Regions from separate parts of the Paenibacillus donghaensis genome, predicted to be linked through region 2. Evidence: riboswitches for the same ligand, from Rfam matches in the RefSeq annotation. Region 2 holds a riboswitch; each other region holds the start of a gene.
The links. Region 2 has a riboswitch for cyclic di-GMP ahead of B9T62_RS02590 (S-layer homology domain-containing protein). Riboswitches for the same ligand answer to the same signal wherever they lie in the genome.
Positions count from the first base shown of each region.

Region 1: it holds a riboswitch for cyclic di-GMP, as region 2 does, so the genes downstream of both, B9T62_RS30115 (flagellar assembly protein A) here and B9T62_RS02590 (S-layer homology domain-containing protein) in region 2, are expected to answer to the same signal.
Region 3: it holds a riboswitch for cyclic di-GMP, as region 2 does, so the genes downstream of both, B9T62_RS33815 (anti-repressor SinI family protein) here and B9T62_RS02590 (S-layer homology domain-containing protein) in region 2, are expected to answer to the same signal.

Region 1 covers NZ_CP021780.1:6,650,083-6,657,802, forward strand. The annotation lists gene B9T62_RS30095 (ABC transporter permease) at 1-515, opposite strand, end outside; gene B9T62_RS30100 (ABC transporter permease) at 512-1,318, opposite strand; gene B9T62_RS30105 (ABC transporter ATP-binding protein) at 1,308-2,414, opposite strand; gene B9T62_RS30110 (FUSC family protein) at 2,732-3,832, shown strand; cyclic di-GMP riboswitch class I at 4,055-4,146, shown strand; gene B9T62_RS30115 (flagellar assembly protein A) at 4,223-6,073, shown strand; gene B9T62_RS30120 (flavin reductase family protein) at 6,168-6,782, opposite strand; gene B9T62_RS30125 (aldo/keto reductase) at 6,876-7,720, shown strand, end outside.
Region 2 covers NZ_CP021780.1:645,822-653,541, forward strand. The annotation lists gene B9T62_RS02570 (hypothetical protein) at 1-56, shown strand, start outside; gene B9T62_RS02575 (DUF3037 domain-containing protein) at 26-904, shown strand; gene B9T62_RS02580 (CHRD domain-containing protein) at 1,635-2,036, opposite strand; cyclic di-GMP riboswitch class I at 2,801-2,894, shown strand; gene B9T62_RS02590 (S-layer homology domain-containing protein) at 2,946-5,099, shown strand; gene B9T62_RS02595 (DUF6531 domain-containing protein) at 5,125-7,720, shown strand, end outside.
Region 3 covers NZ_CP021780.1:7,467,434-7,475,153, forward strand. The annotation lists gene B9T62_RS33810 (2-oxoglutarate dehydrogenase E1 component) at 1-2,165, opposite strand, end outside; cyclic di-GMP riboswitch class I at 2,477-2,561, shown strand; gene B9T62_RS33815 (anti-repressor SinI family protein) at 2,589-2,744, shown strand; gene B9T62_RS33820 (helix-turn-helix domain-containing protein) at 2,939-3,271, opposite strand; gene B9T62_RS33825 (TasA family protein) at 3,541-4,140, opposite strand; gene B9T62_RS33830 (TasA family protein) at 4,191-4,772, opposite strand; gene sipW (signal peptidase I SipW) at 4,869-5,456, opposite strand; gene B9T62_RS33840 (hypothetical protein) at 5,460-6,692, opposite strand; gene B9T62_RS33850 (hypothetical protein) at 7,545-7,720, shown strand, end outside.

The sequences.
Region 1 (7,720 bases), 2.5 Mb from region 2:
CGGCGGCTTGCACCCAGATCACGCGCCGCATCCGTCAGCGTCGGGCTCATCTCCTGCAGATGCGGCAGAATCATCAGCACGGCAATCGGTACACTGAAGGCCACATGCGACAGCAGCACGGAGACGAAGCCCAGCTTGACCCCGGCAATCGTGAACAGGATCAGGAACGAAGCCCCGATAATTACGTCAGGGCTGACGATCAGCACGTTGTTCAGTGACAGCAGCGAGTTTTTGCCCCGGCGGCTGCGGATGCGCTGGATCGCCAGCGCGCCTACAATAGCAATCAGCGTCGCAATCGAAGAAGACAGCAGCGCGATCACCAGCGTATTAATTACGATAATAATCAGCCGTGTATCCTGAATCACCTCACGGTAGTAATCGAGCGTGAAGCCCTCGAAGCCGTGCATCGTACCCCCGCTGTTGAACGAATAGTACATTAAATAGAAGATAGGCGCATACAGAACGGCAAACACCAGAACCAGATACAGATGGGCGAACCGGTTTTGTTTTCTCATTTCTGCACCCCTTTCCGCGAACCGCCCGTTACAATCATGAACAGCGCCATAATGGCAATCAGGAACACGGCAACCGTTGAACCCATGCCCCAGTCCTGGGTAACCAGGAAGTGCTGCTCAATCGCAGTTCCCAGCGTAATAACCTGGCTGCCTGCAATCAGGCGTGTAATCATAAACAGCGACAGCGCGGGGATGAACACCGCCATACAGCCAGATCGCACACCCGAAATCGTCAGCGGAAAAATAACCCTGCGGAACGTCGTCCACCCGGAAGCGCCCAGATCGCGGGCCGCATCAAGCAGCGACAGATTCAGCTCCTCCAGCGCACTGTAGATCGGCAGAATCATAAACGGGATGAAGATATAAACCGACACAAAGACAAAGCTGAAGCCCGTAAACAGAATCTGCTGCTCCCCCATTCCAAACAGGTCAAGGAAAGCGTTAACCGGTCCGAAAGTGCCGAAGATCCCGATAAAAGCATAGGTTTTGAGCAGCAGATTGATCCAGGTGGGCAGAATAATCAGCAGCAGCCACAGCTGCTTGTGCTTCGTACGGGTCAGCAGATAGGCCGCCGGATAGGCCACCAGCAGCGAGAACGCTGTGATCAGGAACGCATACCAGAACGAATTAAGCGTCATCCGCAGGTAGACGGGTGTGAAGAAGTTGACGTAATTGTTCAGCGTGAAATTGCCGTCCAGATCGAACAGGGAATAGTAGATTACCAGCACTACCGGAGCTATGACAAACAAGGCAATCCATAAATAATAAGGGATGAGATAGACCGGCTTGCCCTTATTGTTCATGGCTCTCCACCTCGGCATAAGCTTCCAGTCGTCTGTCGAACTCTTCCTCCGTTTCACCGAAACGCATAACATGAATGGCTTCCGGGTCAAAATAAAGCCCGATCTCCGTGCCCACCGTTACTTTGCGCGTAGAATGCACCAGCCATTCATGGCCGGACTCATCATAACAGCTGATCTCGTAATGTACGCCCCGGAATAGCTGGGAATCCACGCGCACCTTCAGCTTGCCCTGCTCTACAGTAGCTATCTCCAGGTCTTCGGGGCGAATAACAACCTCGATCGACTCATTGCGCTTCAGCCCGGCATCGACGCATTCGAAGCGGTGTCCGTTGAACTCGACCAGATAGTCGTCGATCATCACGCCAGGCACGATGTTGGACTCCCCGATGAAGTCGGCCACGAACCGGTTAATCGGCTCATCGTAGATGTCGTTCGGTGTGCCGCTCTGCTCGATTCTGCCTTTGTTCATGACAAAGATCCAGTCGGACATCGCCAGCGCCTCTTCCTGGTCATGGGTAACGAAGATAAAGGTGATGCCCAGCCGCTGCTGCATCTCCCGCAGAATATATTGCATCTCCGTGCGCAGCTTCAGGTCAAGCGCCGACAGCGGCTCGTCCAGCAGCAGCACCTGCGGCTCATTGACGATGGCACGGGCGATCGCCACGCGCTGCCGTTGGCCGCCGGACATTTCCGTAATGCCGCGCTGGTCATAGCCTACAAGGTTAACGAAACGCAGCGCTTCCTGCACCTTTTGGGCGATCACTTCTTTCTTCATTTTTTTGATGCGCAGTCCAAAAGCCACATTCTCAAATACATTCAGGTGCGGAAACAGGGCGTAGTCCTGAAATACTGTATTAACCTGCCGCTCATTGGCGGGAATGTGATTGATTACTTTGCCATTCAGATAGATCGAACCGGCCGTTGGCTCGGCGAAGCCGGCAATCAGCCGTAGAATGGTTGTTTTTCCGCAGCCCGAGGGTCCCAGCAGAGTATAGAATTTGCCCCGCTCAATCTCGAAGCTGACGCTCTTCAGTACCGGCTCCTCATCGTCATATTGCTTGACAACCTCTTCAAAGGATATGATCGTTTCCTCCATTGCAGCGATAGCTAACAACCTCCCTTACTTATGTAATACATCTTATTTTACCCGCTTCCTGCGGGCGGCAATCCGGGGTGCAGCCGCAGCCTGCTTAAGCAAACAACATAGGCCTGTCCCATCAGGGCACGCCGTATCAGTTATAGCATATAGGATTGCTCCATGATATGCCATAGTTTACAATGTCAAATTCACCGGCTCATTCTTAACAAGTTCGTAAAATATTAGTCCTTTTTGCCGTGAATTCGAGTGCTATAATGAAAAAGTATGAAAACAGTGCATTTTATCTAAATTTTTCGCGAAAGAAGCTGACTAAGATGAACGAGGGGTTACAAGACCGCCTTGAAAAATATGGATTATCCCTGTATATGATACGAATTACACTGGCTGCTTCGTTATCCTGGATTGCAGTCCACAGCCTGTATGGTGACGGTTATTTGTATTTCGCGCCACTGGCGGCGATTCTGATTACCCAGAGCACGGTCAAGGCCTCCTTCGAGAAAGGCATCTACCGCATGATCGGCATCATTTTGGGCGGTGTGGTCAGCCTGGTCGTTGGCCAGTTCCTTGATGTGGGCGCTCTTTCGATTCTACTGATTCTGCTGATCGGCATCGGGGTGGCCACAGCCTGCCGGATTAATATCCAGGCCGTGTCCCAGGTTGGCGTCACTTCCGTGCTTGCCCTCACCTTCTACCAGGACCACTATGTCATGTGGCGGGTCGCGGAAACCTTGATCGGCGTGCTGATCGCATTGGCTATAAATATGATTGTGGTTCCGCCAAAGGGCTTCATCAAAGTCAAAAGCCTCGTGCTGGATGGAAGCCTGCTGCTGGCGGATGCGCTGCGTGCCTTGGTACCCGGCAGCCGGGACGCTGCGCAGGCCAAAGAGACACTCGCGAAGGCCGGAGCTCGGCTCTCGCGCAGTGTGCAGCAGCAGAAGGAAATGCATTTCACGGTAGCCCATGTGCAGTGCCGGGGCCAGCTAAGCCGCCTCTCCATTACTACAGGCCATATGAAGGTCGTTCAGACCTACGTTCAGGACATTCACACCGAGATGAAGCTTCTGCCCAGACATCATGCCGCATCGGACTGGATGGCTGAGGTTCTGCAGGCAACCGCCGACTGTATCGGTCATTATGCAACATCAGCCTTCGGCGGTGCGGATAACCAACAGCCGCTGGCTGATGCCCTGCGCAAGGCCCGCGCTCTGCAGCAGCAGAGCTTCGCAGATCTTCAGGGGAACTGCTCTTTGAATTCGATCCGCGATCTCGGCGCAGTCTTCTCTCATCTCAATCGGGTGCTGGACGAAATCGAACGCGCCGAATACGCCGCCACCCAGATTGTGCCGCGGCCGGTCGCAGCGGAAGCTGCGCGCGCCCTCTTTTTCCTCAAGAAGGGTCTGTCCCATAAGCTGTAGTATCGCATAGAAGTTGTTAGAGCAGCAACAGGCGTTTCTGGAGTTTCCACACCGGAGACGCCTGTTTGTTATATAATCCAAGATTGCAACTTGTAAATTAGCGACTAAAGAACTAGAATAAAGGATGTTTACAAGAATTCAATATAGCTTTTGTACCAGATATACCATCAAAAATGTCGATTTCAGTCGGAAAATGGTTGTGCTGAGTATAGGATTGATCCATTTATTCAAAGGCAAACTACTTGAAAGAGTAGGACGCAAAGCAATGGGCCTAAAGATGCCAACAAGGCATTCATGGCTGCCAAGCCGCCAAGAAGACGAACATCCGCAGATTACTGCGTGTCTTTATGTCCGGATGCCATGATTATACGACAAAGCGAGGGAATATACATGCCACAGCCCGTCTCGGAAGAGTATTTAAATGAACTCATTGACCAGCTTAAGATCGACGACGACGCTTCCAGCCCTGATGCCGCTTCCCCTATGCCGGACGGCCCCTCTACCGATGATTCCGCCAATGGGATGATCGTCATTCAGAACAACCAAATCTTCATCACCTCCCCCCTATCCGGCGGCAAGCCGGCTGTCATTACCGCCATTGCGCCTGTGACCCTGAAGATCGACCAGCAGCCTGTCCTCGAACCTGCCGCAGTTACTTCTGTCAGCAGGCTCAGCTGGGCAATTGAAGAGCCGCCGCAATACAGCATTTCGGTCTCAGAGGATAAGTTGCAAGCCTTCTTCACCCTGCATCATAAGGACCGCTTCGCCTGGAGGCTGGTCGATTGCCCTGCGGGCAGCCATGTTTCCGTCCAGGCAGAACAGGATTCCGGGTCACTGATTTCCACGCTTACCCTCGAACAGGTAATCGCTGATTTCGAGAAAACCTCCATCTCTCATACTCTTAACATTCCTGCACTTTACGCGGAGCTGAGCAGCCCCACCCATCAGCCCGTTTGCATAGCCATGGGCAAGGCTCCTGTTCCTGGAGCGGATGCCAGACTGGAGCTGTTTTTTGCGGAAACGGTGGAGAACGCCTTCTGTGAAATCGAAGGTTCGGTCGACTACCGCAACCATCTGCGGATTCCCTCTGCCCAAAGAGGTGATGTGATCGCACGCAAGCACCCTCCTGAAGCGGGCCTCCCCGGGTATGATGTGTTTGGCGGGATTCTGCCTGCAGCCCCACCCACGGATATCAAGGTGGTTGCCAAAGATCACACCCTGCTGCTTCCCAGCAACGAGATTACAGCGCTTAGGGAAGGGAGACCCCGGATAACGGGTAATCATGTGAAATATTTCGACATTTCCACAGCTTATGTTATTCCCGGCAATGTGAACATCAAGACCGGCAATATTGTTTTTTCGGGCGATATCATTGTACATAACGATGTTGAGGATAATATGATCCTCGAATCGCTGGGCAACATCTATATCTATGGAAATGTCTATAACTCAACCATTACGGCTACAGGCAGTATCCTTGTACGCGGCAATGTCGTTAACAGCCAGCTGTATTCCGGGTATTTCGGGGTCCTGTACAACCGCCTCTATACAATCTCCAAGCTGCTGCTTGAGGATAGCCGTCTGTTGCGCGAGGCCGCACGTGTGCTGACGGAGACACTGGAGTCGCAGCGGCGGACGGTAAAGTACGGGCAGGTGATCCTGCTGCTGCTGGAAAGCAAATTCAATATGATTCCGGGTCTGATTCATGATCTGCTGAACGTGCTCTCCAATATCAGGAACACCTATCATCAGGACACTGACCAACTTAAGCAGCTGCTTGAGGTTTTTCTGCGGCCGACGCAGCATATCGATTTCTTCCAGGATTCCGTGCTTTCCGCCTTCCTGAAGCTGCTGAAGGATCTGTACAGCGGGGTTGCCCGCATGCAGGAGGTCAAGGTGCAGATTGATATCCCGCAGTGCAATAACAGCACGCTTAAGTCAAACGGGGATATCTATATTCACAAGGAAGGCATTCTGCAGAGCAGCCTGTTCTCCTCAGGCGACATTTCGTTCGCGGGGGAAGATGCGGTCTGCCGCGGCTCCAGCCTGGAAGCTGCCGGAACCATAACGGCGCAGACTGTAGGCGGCAAGTCGAGTGCCCCCTCGGCACTGAAGGCCGGAGAGCAAATCTCCGTCCGCCGGATGTATGAAGGCCGGGTTACGGTGGGACGATATTCGGAGGAAATTATCGTGCCTGTCGAGAATACCGTATTTACCGTCCAGAGCATGCGGCGGGTGTAATAGGCCAAGCCGCCCCCCGAAGGGAGCGGCTTTCGTTGCTGCGAGAACCAGAAGGTTCAGATACAGGCGAAATACTTGCTTATCTGCCTCGGTCTCAGCCTTCGCTTTCCGGCCGGTACACCGGTCTGTCCATATCAAAAATCCGCCCAACCGCCGCATATGAAGCCCCGGCCAGACGACTGACCGGCTTCAGACGGCTGATATCGATCCGGCCGTTCTCATACAGCTCCTCTGCAATGTGGAAGCCGACAACCTCACCGATGATCATATCGCAATGCCCCAGATCCAGCTGCTGCACCAAGCGGCATTCCATGGCAATCCGGCATTCCAGAACCCGCGGAACCTTCACCAGCTGCCCGGCAACCGGCGTTAATCCGGCCAGCTCCAGCTCACTGACCCCGGCAGGGGCGTTAATCGAGGTATGGTTAACCGCCGCTACGTTCTCCTCATCCACAACATGAACGACATATTCCTTAGTATGCATAATGTTACGCGCTGTATCTTTCATTTCACCGTCCGGCTTGCGCACACAGGAGAACATCACCATAGCCGGATCATCGCTGACAATATTGAAGAAGCTGAACGGAGCGGCATTGACTACCCCCTGCTCATTGATGGAAGTCACGAACGCAATGGGCCTTGGTACAATGCTGCCAATAAGCAGCTTGTAATTGTCATGAACGGACTGGTTGGCTGTTTGAATAAACATATGATCTCCTCCTGTAACTCGTACTTCTACATCCTAAATCCATGTTAAACTATTTGTGAATTGTAGCATAGCGCAAGAAGGAGAGTGAATATTATGAGATACAACCGGTTGGGAAACAGCGGGCTGCAGGTGTCTGCGCTGGGACTGGGCACGAATGCCTTCGGCAAACGCGCCGACCAGGAGACCTCCATCACCATTATTCACGCTGCAATGGAGCATGGAATTAACTTTATCGATACAGCCAATATTTATGCGGGCAGTGAATCGGAACGGATCATCGGGCTTGCCTTGGAGGGTAGACGGCAGGAGGTCGTGCTGGCGACCAAAGCCGGCTTGCCGCGCCATGACGGACCGGGCGGAAGCGGTTCCTCCCGCCGCCACCTGATGCAAGAGCTGGAAGGCAGCCTCAGACGCCTCAAGACGGATTATGTCGACCTCTACCAGATCCACACGTTTGATCCTTATACCCCGCTGGAAGAAACGCTGCGTACGCTGGATGACATGGTCTCCTCGGGAAAAGTGCGCTATATCGGGGCCTCCAACTATGCCGCTTGGGAGCTCATGAAAGCTCTGGGCATCAGCGAGCTGCGCCAGCTGTCCAGATACTGCTCGATCCAGTGCAGTTATTCGCTGGCTGACCGCACACCGGAGCAGGAGCTGCTGCCGCTCTGCCTGGATCAGGGGGTCGGTATCATCCCGTATTTTCCGCTGGCGGGTGGCATTCTGACAGGCAAATACAGTGCAGACGATCCGGCTCCGGCAGGTTCAAGAGCGGATAAAGACCCCCATTTCGGCCGCTTTCTCAGCAAGGAACGGCTACTACTTGGAGCAGAGGTTAGCCGGATAGCAGCAGAACAGGGCGTGTCTCCCAGCATGCTGTCTTTGGCCTGGCTGATGGACAGGCCCGCTGTGTCCACCGTCATTGTAGGCGCGTCGCA
Region 2 (7,720 bases):
AAACTCACTTAGGGGGGGAACTAAAATGGAACGTAAAGCCTACTGGTACTCAGTAGTACAGTATTGTCCTAGTGATTTGCGAGGGGAAACAATCAATGTTGGGTTAATGTTGCATAGCCCTGAAGAAAATGCATTATTCCATTCGATTTTGGATGAAAGTTCCCCTAAGATTAGAGGATTACTACAGGATGAGGTTGCGTTTAAAACATTTAAAGTACAAAAAGACATATTTGATTATTTCATAAATTCTGTAATGTCAAGTCCATCACTCTTTACTCCAAATATAAATGATAAGAATTTCTTGTTACAAATACAAGAAAATTTACCCAGTCAATTTAAATTCTCTGAGCCAACATTCTCATTAACAAGAGACCCTAAACAATTATTCGAAACACTGACTAAGACATATATCGGTGAACTCCCTTCAAAGGATATTATCGTAGAGGAAATTGTTAGTAGGAATGTTAAGCAATACACAAAAGAAGTGTTTAATCAAAAAAAGTGGATAGGAACAAAGATAAAACCCAACGTAAAAATTCATCCAATAAAAGACATTAGTAATATGCACTTTACAGTTGATTATGTATTTAAAAATGGAGTGTGGAATCTCATTCAAACCTTTCCATCAAATTCAACTCCTGACAAACTAACAGAATGGTTTTCTAAAACAAACACAATGCTTGATAATTATAAACAGGACTCAGGATTCTTTTTAATATATGATCTAAATGATCACTTAAATAAAGATAGAACAATTGATGACATGGTTCACTTTTTTGAAAAGAAAGATAATAGGATTTCCCCTGTAGCAATTGAATCAGAAGCTTTTAATAAACTTTGCCTTAAAGTTGAAACTGAAGCAAAAGATATTACCTTATATGAATCAGAACTTATTGCTATGTAAAACTAAGAATTTTTGTAAGGCGTTGGTACAACCTCATTATAACGTATCTGTCGGACTTTCTCTGAGGAGAGAAGCCAGAAAATGCCTGTAGGATTTTGTCCTAAGCGTGGTCAAACGGATAAACCTCCGAAATAATAGTGATTGATTGGACGTAAAAAAGAGCAGGAATGTAAGGCTTCTGCTCAAATCTATTTGCTAACATTTTTGCTAACATGGCTGCATATACAAATTTCTGAACGCAGAGACTATAGAACACAAAAGGTGCCTTTAACCCGCATGGTTAAAGGCTTTATGCTCGAACTTCCCATAGCGTAGAAAAGGGTCTACGAAGACCATTTCAGGACTTAAAATCCTGCGGTAGGTAACTACAATACGGGTTCGACCCCCGTCCTCGACATCAGAACGTTTTAACCCGTTGCATCAACGTTAAATGAGCGTCAGGTATACGCTAATCCTGTGTACTTGCGCGAATACGGTTAGCTGACGCACAGAACTCGATCGCCTGCCGTTCATTACAAATGGAAGATTGTTTGGCCAGAATTACGAAGATTAGCGCTTACAATTCGTGGAAAAAGGTGTTGACACGGTTCGGCTCCATACCATTCCATTGCAAAAAGCATCGATCCAGTGGATCGATGCTTTTTGCATGTGGAGAGCGGTCGATTCTGCAACCAGCGTGAAGGTACTCTCTGCGTGAGGAGCACGTTTATTTCAATTATTCATGTATGATTTACGAAATAACTTGGCCGCGGATTTCTCCATTTGGATTTTGTATGGTGTGTACATTGACATAAGCATTGCCTCTTTCAAATTCACGGACTAGATCGCGGATCGTCTTCCCATTTAGAGGGCCGACTAAATCATTGCGAGTCAGAGTCCCACGAATAACTCCTCGTCTTACGGAAATTCCAAATTTCGACGGGCCGAATAGAAAGGCGACTACAGGACCGTTTTCACCTCTTCGCCCAAGATGAATATGGGCTTGTGTTACTCGGTTTATATTTCGGATGACAATTCTAAATACTAATTTATCACCAGCACGGTTAAGCTGAAAAAAAGCATTTCCTGTAGAGATTGTCCTTACAGGAGGGACTTCGTTTCTTCCTTTCAAGAAAGCCCTAAACGCTTTGATATTCCTCACCCCTTTTCGTTGATACGGTATTATATTCCGTGTGGAAGGAGGGGATTGTTCATCCGTCTAGGGTTGATGGATTTTTTGTGAATGAATAGGGGGATACTCGGGTGACATCAACGTAGGCAGCCCGTCTGATGTACTGCGAATTATGAGGTCCCCCTTTTTTTCCATATGTTGCTCGTCCGAGACTGTCATACCACACTGCGCGACAAGGAGACTTAGAATAACAAATGAAGGCTGCCACCAGTAACCCGCGCTTAACTTTCAGACTCTTGCGGACTCAGCAGCCCCTATTTGCTGTAAAAAGGCTGTTTTGCAGGATTAACGGACTCAGGAGCCCCTATTCAAGCGAAAATCCACTATTTAGGGCCTATTTTGCCGACATAGCGGCTATGCGGTCCGCTAGACTCCAAACCATGGCAGCAATGAGGAAATAGGAGCTATAGGGTCCGTTAGGACGTGGGTTATCTGAAGTTCGGGTGGGGGAGGGTTTGGGTTAAGGTAGCGTGATCCCACAACCTTCTCGAGTAACCTTCTATATCCTCGCAGGGTCCTAAGTAGTAACCGATTACTAAACTAAAGGCTGAGGACTGTCTTATCCGCACGATATGCGGTAAGATAGTCCCTTTTTACTCATTTTAATCCCATAAAAAGGTATAAATAGAACATCTTAATTTTACAGGAATAAATTCCGATAATGAAAGAGTCCTGTACATCAAAACTCGCACCTACAAAATCAAAAAGGGACATAAAAACCGAGTTTGGAACAAAGGCAAATCCGTACGAAAGTCGGAGACGCAAAGCCACGGGTCTACTTCATCCAAGGGAGGATGTTAAGACAGCCGGGCCACTCAAGGCACTTGGTTATTTGGCGTGCCTACAAATAGCGCTGGGGGAGAGAAGTGAATGAGGTTTAGAAGGGATATGAAGTTGTCGCGGTCGGTTGTGGCCGCAGTGGTGGCGGTGTGTATGCTTGCGGGGCTGTTCATCAGTAGTCTTAGCATGAAGGAGGTTTCGGCAGCCGGGACAGATCCGGGCAGAACGGACTATAGCATATCCGGAGACCGGATTGTATGGCTGGAAGCAGGTGCGAACGGTGTGAAACAGGTGTACGCGCTGAATCAGAGCAGTGGTGCAGGTACTGTGCTTACGACGAGTTCATCCGCCAAGGATGCGCCTTATATGAGCGGAAACGTTGCAGTGTGGGCGGATAAGGGAACGGAGCAGGAATCCTCCTTGAACTGGGACATCTATAGTTCCGATCTGGAGACAGGCACCCGCAGGAAGCTTAATCAGCAGTCCGGACAATATGGCAATCCAACTACGGATGGAGTTGGCGTGGTCTGGTATGAGCGCAAGCATTACGGCAGCATGATCTATCATGATCTGGCAACGGGCGTTGAAGCTGATCTCGGCGAAGGTCGATTCCCGGTGCTGGCCGGTGGAAATGTGGTGTATAAGAATGCCCGTGACGGAGGCCTCGGTCTGCTGAATTTGAGCAGCGGAGTTACGCGTGCGATTGTTAGCCTGGGCGGAGCTAGCTATGTGGACTGGTTTGTTTTTAACGGGAGCTATGTGCTGTTCAAGCAAAAAAACGGCGCCTCCGAGAGCAAATATGTGCTTATGAATATCAAGGATCTGACTGCTCAGCCTGTGGATCTCACTGAGATGAAGCCTGGAGGAACAGAGTATGCCTTCATGTCCATAGGTGAGGGGCAAGCGGTGTTTCAAGAGGAAGTGGACGGTGCTGTCACGCTGCAGCAAGTAAACCTCTCTACATATGCAGTAAAACCGCTGCCAGGATTAGAGCCGGGAGCAAAGCTGATCGGAATAAGCGGGGATAAGCTGCTCTATAGCAACAAGGATGACTACATAGAATCGATTGACTTGAAAGAAGGATCAACCAATCCAAGTCCGGAAACGACTCCATCCCCAGGCACAAACCCAGATCCTGGAACAAACCCAGATCCTGGCACAAGCCCAAATCCAGGTACAAGCCCAAATCCGGGAACAAACCCAAATCCAGGTACAGCCCCGAACACGGGTTTAATCCCGGAAGTGAAGATCCCTGTGGTAACCGGAGCCAAGGATAGTCAGGTAATCGGAAGTGCTGGAGGTACCTTGTCCGTACTGAATGGCTGGGCGCGGCTGGAGATTTCAGCAGGAACATTCCCGGACAACACCAGCGTAAGCTTGGCTCAGGCTGAGCTGGAGACAGAGGTACTGCTCGACTCAAGTGGCCACAAACTGCTGAAGGCAGGTTCCGCCTGGCAGGTACAAGCAAGTGCTCCATTCCTAATTCCGGCCAAGCTGGCGGTAGGGTATCCGAAGGAAGAACCTTGGACGGCAGAGCGTGAGAAGCTTGGAATCTACAGCTACAATCCGGCAAAAGGCATCTGGAGCTATATTGGCGGAGTGACTGCGGCGGAAGACGGCTTCGTAGAGGCCAGGATTGCAGCTTCTGGACTGTATGCGATAATGCTGCGCGAAGCTAAATTCACAGATATGTCAGGCCACTGGGCACAGCAAGCCGTAGAGGTGCTGGCGGCAAGAGGAATTGTGAATGGGATGAACGGCACCCTATATGCGCCAAAAGGCATCCTGACCCGGGCTGAATTCACCAAGCTGCTGGCAGCAGCTCTTCAATTGCAGCCGCTGCAGCCAGATACGCCGACCTTCCGTGATGTTTCAGCTGCGAACTGGTCCTATGCTTATGTGGAAGCGGCAGCGTCGGCAGGAATCGTAACCGGAGAAGCAGGACTGTTTCACGGCAATGATCCGCTGACCCGCGAACAGATGATGGTCATGCTGATCAGAGCGATTGACAGCACTGTGACTAATCCGACTACTGTTGCGGATTCGGCCAAGTCTCGGGCTGGACTCTCCGGATTCAAGGACAGCGCCAGCATCAGCAAATGGGCACGGGATTCCGTAGCTGCGGCGGTTGAGAAGAAGCTGGTGCAGGGTGACGGACAGCTTCTGAAGCCTAAAGATTCATCAACGAGAGCCGAAGCGGCAGTCATTATGTACAAGCTGCTGGCTGAGCTGAAATTACTCTAACTTATAACAGATAGGAGAACAATCTATGAAATTCCGAGCGTTAAAAAGGAAGCGGCGCAGCGGTGGCATGAAGGCGTATTTTAACCTCATGCTTGCGCTGCTGCTGGTCATAACTTACATTCCGGTCCTTCCGGGACTAGACAAGTGGACATCGTCAGCCTATGCGGCAACCAACATGCGGATTGAGCCGAGTGAGCTTAACCCGGAATCGGGAAATACGGTTAAAATCATCTTCAGTTTCAACGCGGCTGACGATGGCCAGGAGAATCATAAGACGAATATTAGCCTATGTATTCCGCAGCAGGACGGCTCTGCCCCGCTCCTCGGGGATCTGATTACGAGCGGTGTGTATCCAACGAAGCTGAACGGTAATTACATCGTTCATGAATATGATTGGGACGGGAAAATCGGCGGCGTACCGCTGGATGAAGGGCGCTATAATATCTGCATCTCTCCTGCTGAGTATAACGGTGTTGGCGTGTACTACGGGCAGATTGCCAGCTTCGAAATTCTTGGCGGCGACGAGATTTCTCCTCCGGCAGCATTGCAGATCAAACCTGCTGCCTCTGGACAATCGGTGGTTTCAGGGACTGCGGAACCAGGGACTCTACTAGAAGTAGAACTCTACTATCCATCCAGCGGAGAAGAACGGCTGTACTCCAATATTGCAGTCAACAGCGCTGGACAATGGAGCGAACCGATCGGGATTACGCTGGGTGAAACTACGCATATCACGGCGAGGGCGAAGAAGGACGGCAAGCTCTCAGGATATTCAGAGCCGCTTGCGGTGCTGCGTGCGCCTATGCCTGCTTTTGCACTCAGCTGGAAAGCTCTGGCGGCCTATTATTATAAGCTGGATACGGTTCAGGGCATGGAAGAGAAGGCTCAGGACATTGCCGTATTGAACCAGTCTGCGACCTGGGCGGGAACAATCAGCGGCTTGACCAGCATTCTGCTGACCCATCCGCAGACCAGCCGGGCTATCGCCAGCGGGGATCTGCCGCAGTTTACGGAAGCGGCTATCCAGGACCGGCTGCGGATCGTGAACCCGTCTGGACAGGCGCCGGTTGATCCGGCCCGGGGAGATTTTGTCTACTCCAGCGATTCGATTCGTCTGCAAGCGTTGATGCCGCTACAATTCGGCCTGAACTATTTAAGTCGTGACCCGTTTACAGGTGTAAGTGGACTTGGATGGCATCACAGCTATGAATGGAAGCTGACTGCGGTAGAAGACGGCAAGGTAGAAGTGATGAGCCCGGATGGCTCACGCTTTGAGTATATGCCTTTGGCGGGAGGACAGTATCTGGCACCGCGCGGCACCGACTGGACGCTGAGTGCCCCATCAGCAGGAGCATATACGCTCACATCGCCTCAAGGCGATCTATACCGGTTCAATGCAGAAGGGCTGCTGCAATCCATCATGGATTTGAATGGGAATAAGATTACTTTTGCATATCAGGGTACGAAGCTGGAAGCGGTCAGTACAGCCGGGGCTTCTCTGAGCTTAAGCTATGACGGAGCAGGGAAGCTGATTGCTGTAAGTGATCCAACCAGCCGCCAAATGTCATTTCATTATGATACGGCAAGCGGTGACCTGACTTCGATTACTGATGTGGATGGAGCCACAACCAAGCTTACCTATGATAACAGCCATCATGTGCTCAGTGTAACGGATGCCAAAGGGACCGCGGCGATGAGTGTAACTTATGATGACAATCAGCGTGTAACCGGCTTTACCGACTTCTACGGGCAGTCTAGTTCTTCCAGCTATGAAGGGCGCGTGGCTCCAGTGGTTAGGGGAGAACAGCCTGAAGGCGGCGAGACAGGGATAGATCCCGCGAACGGACGGGACATTCCGGACTCGGATGAAGTGATTGTATCCGGTACGATGCATAATCTTGCCCATGCACCTGCATACCGGCAGGTTGAAGGGCTGAAGCCGCTCATAGCCGACTATTTGGCGGGCAGCATCGGAGCCATCGAGAACAAACGGGATGCCTTCATTGCTTCTGCGGTTGCCGCTCCAGGCGGGATTGCTGCCGTCCAAAGCTCAATTGCGGCCAGCAGCGCATCCCCTGCAGTTGTCAGTTCGGGCCAATTAAATGTTGAAGAAAGCGTAACGTTCGGGTCGCCGATTAAGCCTGTAGTCCTCATCGTGGACGGGATGAATACGAACCGGGATATTACGGTGCGCGTATACGGTACGCTGATTCTGAAGCAGGGACTTAACGCTAATACCAAGCTTGCACTGGATGTGCAGAAGGTTCAAGGGTTGTACGGCAATCTGTGGTCCGGCGGAACGATTCATCTCAACAATGATTCATCCGTAACTGTGGGGGATACGCTGCAAACGGGCAGTCTGACCTACAACAGCGGCGGGCTAACCATTGATGCCCAGCGGGTTCTAATTGCCGGAGACTTGTCCATCAACACACGGGTAGAAATGAACATTGCCCAGGAGATGGTCGTTGGCGGGATGGTGTCCAATAACCAGACGGCGAATTTGACCGTGAACGGCGGTGACCTGTTCGTTCGCGACAACGTTAGTGTCAACAATAATCTGAAGGTACAGACGGGCGGTCTGTTCGTCCTTGGCGGAGATATGACGCCTAACCAGACTC
Region 3 (7,720 bases), 1.7 Mb from region 2:
ATCACTACCAGATTGCTGCGCTGGGTCCATTTGGCGCGTCCAGCCGCAATGAACTGGTCAAAAATAACCTGTGCGGCATTGGCGAAGTCGCCATACTGCGCCTCCCAGATGACCAGCGTCTCCGGCGCAAATACATTATAGCCGTATTCGTAGCCCAGCACTGAAGCCTCGGACAGCGGACTGTTGTACACGCCGAAGGAAGCATGGGATTCACTCAGCTGGTGCAGTGGTGAGAACAGCTCGCCGTTCTCGCTGTCATGCAGCACCAGATGGCGGTGGGCGAAGGTGCCGCGCTGTGAATCCTGGCCGCTGAGGCGGATGGGGGTGCCATCCTTCAGAATGGTGGCGAAGGCCAGCGTCTCGGCCAGCGCCCAATCGACCTTCTCGCCTTCATTCAGCGCATCCTTGCGCCGCTGCAGAATCCGCTCCAGCTTCGGATAGACCTTGAAGCCGGTTGGAACGGTCAGCAGCTCGCGGTTGATCTGCTGCAGCTGGGGAAGCGGCACAGCAGTGGGAGCTTCAGCAGGACGCTGCGTCTGGATGGCTACCGCTGTTTTGGCTTCCGCATTCTTGTGCTTGCCTTCCTTCATCCTATCATAAGCCTGCTGCAAGACTTTCTCCGCTTCGGCATTCATAAGCTTCACTTCGCCCTCTGTAACCACCTTCTCCTGCTTCAGGCGCTCGGCGTACACATTGTAGACGGTAGGATGGTTGCGCACCTTGCCATACACGACAGGCTGCGTAGTTTCCGGATCATCCATTTCATTGTGGCCGTGACGGCGGTAGCCGATCAGGTCGATCACGAAATCCTTCTTGAACAGATTGCGGTAAGCGCTGGCGAGCCGCACGGCGGAGATGCAGGCCTCCGGGTCGTCAGCGTTGACATGGACAATCGGAATTTCGTAGCCTTTGGCCAGATCACTTGCATAATGGGTTGATCGGGAATCTTCGCTCTCTGTAGTAAAGCCTATGCGGTTGTTGACGATGATATGGATCGTTCCACCATTCTGATACCCATGCAGCTTGCCGATGTTCAGCGTCTCGGCTACGATGCCTTCTCCTGGAAAAGCAGCATCCCCATGCATCAGCACAGCCATAGCCTTGCTGGTGTCGAGCTTCGGCAATCCGGGTGACTTGCGGTCCTCCTGGGCAGCACGGGTGAAGCCTTCGACCACAGGGTTGACGAACTCCAGATGGCTTGGGTTGTTGGCAAGCGTCAGCCGGGTGCGGACAGTCTCGCCTTCACGTACGGCACGGTCGGCACCCAGATGGTATTTCACATCGCCGGACCAGCCGTAGTTAATGCCCATCGACCCTTCGGAAGGGAACAGCTCCTTATTCGGAGAGTGATGGAATTCCGAGAAAATAATATCATAAGGCTTGCCCAAAATATGGGCCAGCACATTAAGACGTCCCCGGTGGGCCATGCCCATCAGGATATGCTCTGCACCGTCATGGGCGGCGGCGCGTACGATTTCGTCAAGCATCGGCACAAGCGCGTCGTTGCCTTCCAGACTGAATCGCTTCTGGCCCACGAAGGTCTTGTGCAGGAACGTTTCGAATTGTTCTACCTCGATCAGGCGCTTCAGCAGCTCTTTGCGCTCATTGTTGTTCAGCGGAGCAGGGGAACTGGCCGATTCGGCTTGGCTGTTCAGCCAGCGCAGCTCCTCTTCCCCGTGAACATGCCCGAACTCGTAGGCAATCGTCTGCGTATAGACCTGCCGCATGCGGTGCACGGCATCCCAGCCGTTGCGCACATTCTTGGGTGCATTCTCCCAGAGCAGCGATGCAGGCAGGGCCATCAGGTCCTCACGGGTCAGCTCGTAGGTCTCATGATCGAGCCACTTGGCCATCGGATTGTGATCCCGCTCCAGCGGGTCGATATTAGCGGCCATATGGCCATATATTCGAATATTGGTGATTAGCTTGGAGGCTTTGACTGCCTTCTTCAGCCATGCTGTATCGCCCGTAGGTACAGGCTGAGGAGGCTGGTCGGCACCGGCCGTAAGCGGCGGTGGCCCTGATAGAATAAACAGTTCGCGGTAATTGGCCTCTACCGAGGCGGGGTCGTTAAGAAACTGGTCGTATTTCTCCTGAATATAGCCCAGGTTGGGTCCATAATACTTGGTCCAAACGGATTCGTTATAGGGCTCATTAGCTGCCATGGATAGATCCTCCCAACGGATGAACTCCGATATTCGGAGCTGCAATGATTGCGGTTTCATTCCTTACCTTATTGTGCTACTTTCAGGCCCTGTAATCAATTCATACTTTCGTCCAATCCGTTCGCAAAACGATATGGTTCATCTTGCATTCTCTATATTTCTATAACTATGCCAAAATATGATAGAATTTTCCGCTTGAATCAATGAAAAAAATTCCAGAAAACGACACACTTTTCCGTATTGATCTTGTATAATGTACTTGCGGATAACGGTTTTTTATAATCATTAGCCAGATCCTTTCATGCAAAGGGTCCAGTAAAGGGTAAACCTGCCGAAAGACAGGGGCACAAAGTCGCGGGTCTAAGGTAGAAATACTAAGACAGCCGGACTGCCTGGGGACGCGGAAATCTAGGAGGAGATTTTTTGGATAAGTCCAACCAGGGGAAAGATGGAGTTCTGAAGACGATGGATCTGGATGCGGAATGGATTCACCTCATGCTGGTAGCCAAGAAGGCTGGCATACAAGCAGAGGAGATCCGCCGCTTTTTTGCAGAGAAAGCTTGCCGTGTCATTGTGTAGGACGGGTGAAGAGCTCTGGGATGTTGCATACCAGAAGAGGCACAGCGATTCGTCGCTGTGCCTCTTCCGGTTTACGACCAAGGGCTGAAGTATTTTTAAAAAGATAAGAATTTATATGCATCGCGCAATGAAATTAGCCTTCTCTTTCTCGCAGAAACGGATGCCGCCTCTTGCAGAGGACGGCGAAGCCGTTTCTACTTGTCCTTGTGTTCCAGGCGCCATTTCTGATAGTCGAGGAATTCCTTGAATTCCCGCTTGCTTATACCTGAAGCCATCGCTTCCTGAACCAGCCCGAACCATTCGGCATCCAACGGGGACTCCCCGTCTTCGGCCACCTCGCCGTATAGCAGAGCATGTACAGATACCTGAAGCGCATCGGCGATCTTTTCAATGAACTGAATGGAGGGATTGGATTGAATATTTCTTTCGACATTGCTCAGATACGATTTCGCTACATTAGCCTTGTCTGCAAGCTCGGACAACGACAGCCCCTTCTCCAGACGGAGATGGTGGATGCGGCCTCCCATATGATCAGGCACGATAACAACGCCCCTCCGTACTTTTTGTAAATATAAGGATTTATATGTTTTACGTTATAAATCATCCTTATATTTCTCGCTGAAACGCCCCGTCCTATAAAAGGACGGCGAAGCCGTTTCCACTTGTCTAGTATAACAAATATCGGCAATTCCGACAAAGCGCGTGGAAATTCAGGTAATGCGCGTATCATTGCTAAAAAAACGGCAGCTCCGGCCCGGACTAGGGCTTGGATCTGCCGTTTTTTATAAGAGGGTTATTAATTTGTTCTAATTTCCCCCAAGCCCTGCAGGGCGTTGAAGGTCCAGCTCAGGCTGATGCCGTCTCCCTGGAATTCATTCTGGTCAGCGTTGTTGTCGGCAAACTCAAAGGCTACTTTGAAATCCTTGGAGGACCCGGCTGCAATGCCGTTGCTGAATTCAGGCAGCGTAGTGAGATTCAAGGTATTCAAGGCCTTCAGTTCAGCGAAAGTAAGGGTAGTCTCAATCTGGTTAGTAATTGCTCCGCTCGTATAGCTGCTCTTGAGAATATGGATCTTGAAATGTTTGCCTAGATCGTCCGCATTGGCCGGTGCACCTTCGCGGTTCGTTACCGTATATTCCGATTTCAGGCTTAGCCCTTTGATATCCAGGGAGCCGTCATTCTTAAGCTTGAAGCTGCGGACGGCGATATCGCCGGGCTTCAGATTGTTGAGTGGAATAAACTGGGTAGGATCAGTGTTCAGGTCGAGGGTTCCGGCCGCGAAGGTTGCGGTTGTTTGTGCAGTATCACTGAAGTAGGCGAAGGTGCCTCCCCCGATTAAAGACAATCCCAGAGCTGCTGATGCTATGCCAAGACCCAGTGTTTTTTTGATACCCATATTGATGTTTCCTCCTTAGATTTATATTGATTTATTAAATTTGTATTGTTTTATTTGTAGACGCCTGCTCCTTGGCTTGCCTCGAAGGTCCAGGTCAGGTTCAACTCGTCGCCTTGATAATAATTCTGCGGGGTCAGGTTTTCTTTGAAGAAAAAGCTCACGTACAGCTTGTCGCTGGTATTTGCCTTGATCCCTGATTTTTCGCCCCATAAGCCGGTTTTGACCAGATCAGGTGTTATTTTCTCCAGATCGGCAAGCGATTTGACCAGGACAGGGATACTGTTCTTGTCATCATTGATCATAATCGTAACAATGATATCTTCCTTCAGATTGTGGCTGCCGTTATTGCCGTTCAGATCGTTTACGGTAGGTACAGTCTTAAGCAGCACCTTGGTGATGTCCAGAGAGCCGTCGTTCTTCAGCCAGAACGTTTTGTTAATGGTGTCCCCGGGCTTCAGATTGTTGAGGTTCACGAAGATGGATGGATCGGAGGTCAGGCTCAATGTTCCGTTGTTAAAAGCAGCGTTGGTCTGGGCGGTATCGCTGAAATAAGCGAAGGTGCCGCCGCCGATCAGGGTCAGGCCCAAAGCTGCTGAAACGACACCAAGACCCAGTGTTTTCTTTACATTCATTTGTTCAACCCTCTCTTGTGCTTCTGAATTATAAGACTGGTCTTGCGGCGATGCATATGTGTGCTCCACGTTACGTAAACGGGAGGAGACAACGAATTAATGAAGCGGATCGGGCACGGTTTCTGCGGCGGCAGGCACACTGTTTTTGCGCTCCAGCACGGATACGGCCTTCCAGGAGGTGTAAAGCGCGTAGAGCAACAGCAGCAGCCCCGGAACAATCATCAGCAGAATACTGCCTGCTTTGGAGACGGCGAAATTCATGGCATAACCGACATAAGGCACAGTAATTCCGGTATATTGGCCTACGACATTAGTCGAGAAAACAGGAGCAGAATCGGCGGCATCATTGGCATCGCCTTTGGTGGTATAGGTAGCTTGATTCAGCGCGGAATTCATCTGCACATCAACAATACGGTGGGTGATCAGCCGGCTCTCCTCATCCATGAAGGTGATCACATCGCCTTTCTGGAAGCGGGTCATGTCACCGCCGGGCTTCAGCGCAACTACAGAACCGGTATGGATGCCAGGCTCCATGGAGCCGGATAGTACGGTTTTGATCTGATAGCCGAAGAGCGAAGGCTCACCGCCGGAGGCTTTGGAGATGACCACGGCAACCACCAGGACCAGAAACAGCATAAACATCAGGGTGGTCAGGGTATTGGTAATTATTTTTTTGACACGCATCGTTCATTCGCCGCCTTCTTCGGGAATAGGAGTTGGAGTTGGAGTTGGAGCTTCGGCTGGTGCAGGCGTGGCCTGTGGAGTGTTCTCTGCCAAGTCTGCTGCTGGTTCAGCCGGTCCATTCGGTGTTTCGCCGGCTGCCGTCCCGGGCGATGGGCTGGGCTGTTCTTGAGCTACGGGCTCAGGAACGGTCAGTTCATCATCGAGAGTAGGGGTCACAGTTGGTTTGCTGTTGTCGTCCGCAGCTTGTTCTTCGTTCACCGCTGCAGGCTGTTCTTTGTCTTTGTCTTTCTGTAATTTCTGCTCTTCCTCAGCCTTCCGGGCTTCTTCGGCTTTCCGGGCTTCCTTAGCCTTCCGGGCTTCTTCGGCTTTCCGAGCTTCTTCAGCCTTCCGGGCTTCCTCCAGCTTCTCCTGCTCCAGTAGTGCGGTCCGGGCTTCCTCCACTTGCTGCTGGCGGCTGTGCAAGCTGTCCAGGCTGGATGCCAGGCGCTTGCCGCTGTTCTCCAGCTCTGCCTGCAGTTGCTCATAACTGGAGAGCAGCTGTGCTGACATTGCCGGGCCTTCGGCCCCCGCTGCGCTTATAGCTGAAGGATAAGCTGCTCCAGAACTGAAGTAGCCGGTGGTTTCATCCGGCGGTTGGTTGCCGCTGAACATGATGCCGGGAGAAACGCTGCCCCATTGCTGAATGGAGGTTAAATAGCGGAGGATTCCGTTCAGCGTATCCATCAGCGGCTCGGACAGCACCCCGCTCTGATTGACATGCTGCTCGAATTCCTGGAAGAACTGTGCGTCACGGATCTCCAGACAGCCTGGCTCAAGCTCGATCATATATCCTCCAATTTGCGCCAGCAGCTGCGCTGCGCTGCCAAGCTCCTGCAGAATTTGCTGCCAAATGTCCCTGTTCACGCTGCGCTGCTGTTCTATGGCAGCTATACCGGCATTGGCTGCAGACATTTGCGAGCTAAGGAGCGCTGCGGTCTGCTCTAATTCGTCCAAGGACAGTCCGCTGATATCGGAAGCATCTCCGATGTCTACAGCAGGTGAGTGTCCGGCGAGTGCTGCCTTCAGCAGGGCGATCCGCTGGATATGGCCGCTGAACTCGCTGAGCAGCTGCTTGATTTGACCGGGGAACACTTCACACAGCTCTATCGGATTGTCCAACTGCTGCCCCGAACTGTAACCGCCATAAGTGCTCCCGATCTGGCTGGAAGTATAGAAGAGAAGGATGGAGACTGCCATGCCTGATTGCAGCACCCGCAGGCCGGTTTTCTTCTTGCGTGTTCTTTTTCTGGCTGCTCTTGGGTACAGAGGAAGGCCTCCTCTCGTGATGGTTCTGATATGCAAAAGTTCGTTATTCGCTATAAGTGTTCTTTATAAAGAACAACTTCGTAAGCAAAGCATACACTAAAGACCCAAGAAATGAAAAACGCGATCTAAGGCTAAAATTCCTTTATAAAGAACGAATATATCTGTTTTTCGCGTACTATCTCCTATAATCATTAATTTACATGAAATATTCTTAATAAAGAACGAAAATGTTTGTCTGCAAGTAATCTTTTCAACTTCGGATTCTGCCCTTTGTCACGAATAGCCCAGCGTTTCAGAAGTTCATACCCGGCATGTCCTTGATCTGTAAAGCAGGGGGGAGGATAATGTTTGGAACCGGAACCGGCAATAAGCAAGGACGACCACAGGAGCAGCGCAAGACCGCCGGCCTCAAGCTCAGCGCGCCCCTATACTCTCAGCTACTGCTCCAAATGCCTGCAATTCTACAGTTTTTTTCTTGTGAAAACGGTCATGGGGACCCGAAGCCTGCAAAAGTGCAGGCTTTTACAACTCCAGCGCGGGTTCGCAGGACTATCTGCCGGAAAACCTGCACTAATGCAGGAATTCGGTGAACAAGGAGAAGAGCAGAGGAAATGCCTGTATTTTTGCAGGAATTTCCTCTCTGGGTGAGTATTCGTCCATACGCTTTAGTCCACTCGAATGTGGCTTGTCTGAAGAAACAGGGACGGAAGGGAAGTATAGGTCATTCATTTGTTCAGTTGCTTTGATATAATTTCTGTCACGTAGATGAAAGGGGATACAGTTTTGAAAAAAGAAATTGGTGTGTTAATGCTGGTGGGAAGTGTTTTGTTATCAGGATGTGGTCCGGACAAGTCAGCGCCAGTCTCTCAAGGATCAATGAGTCAGCCTTCGAGTGTTCAGATAAATGCACAAAATGATAATGCAGAATCTAATATGAATTTAGTTGTTGCTTCTGAAGA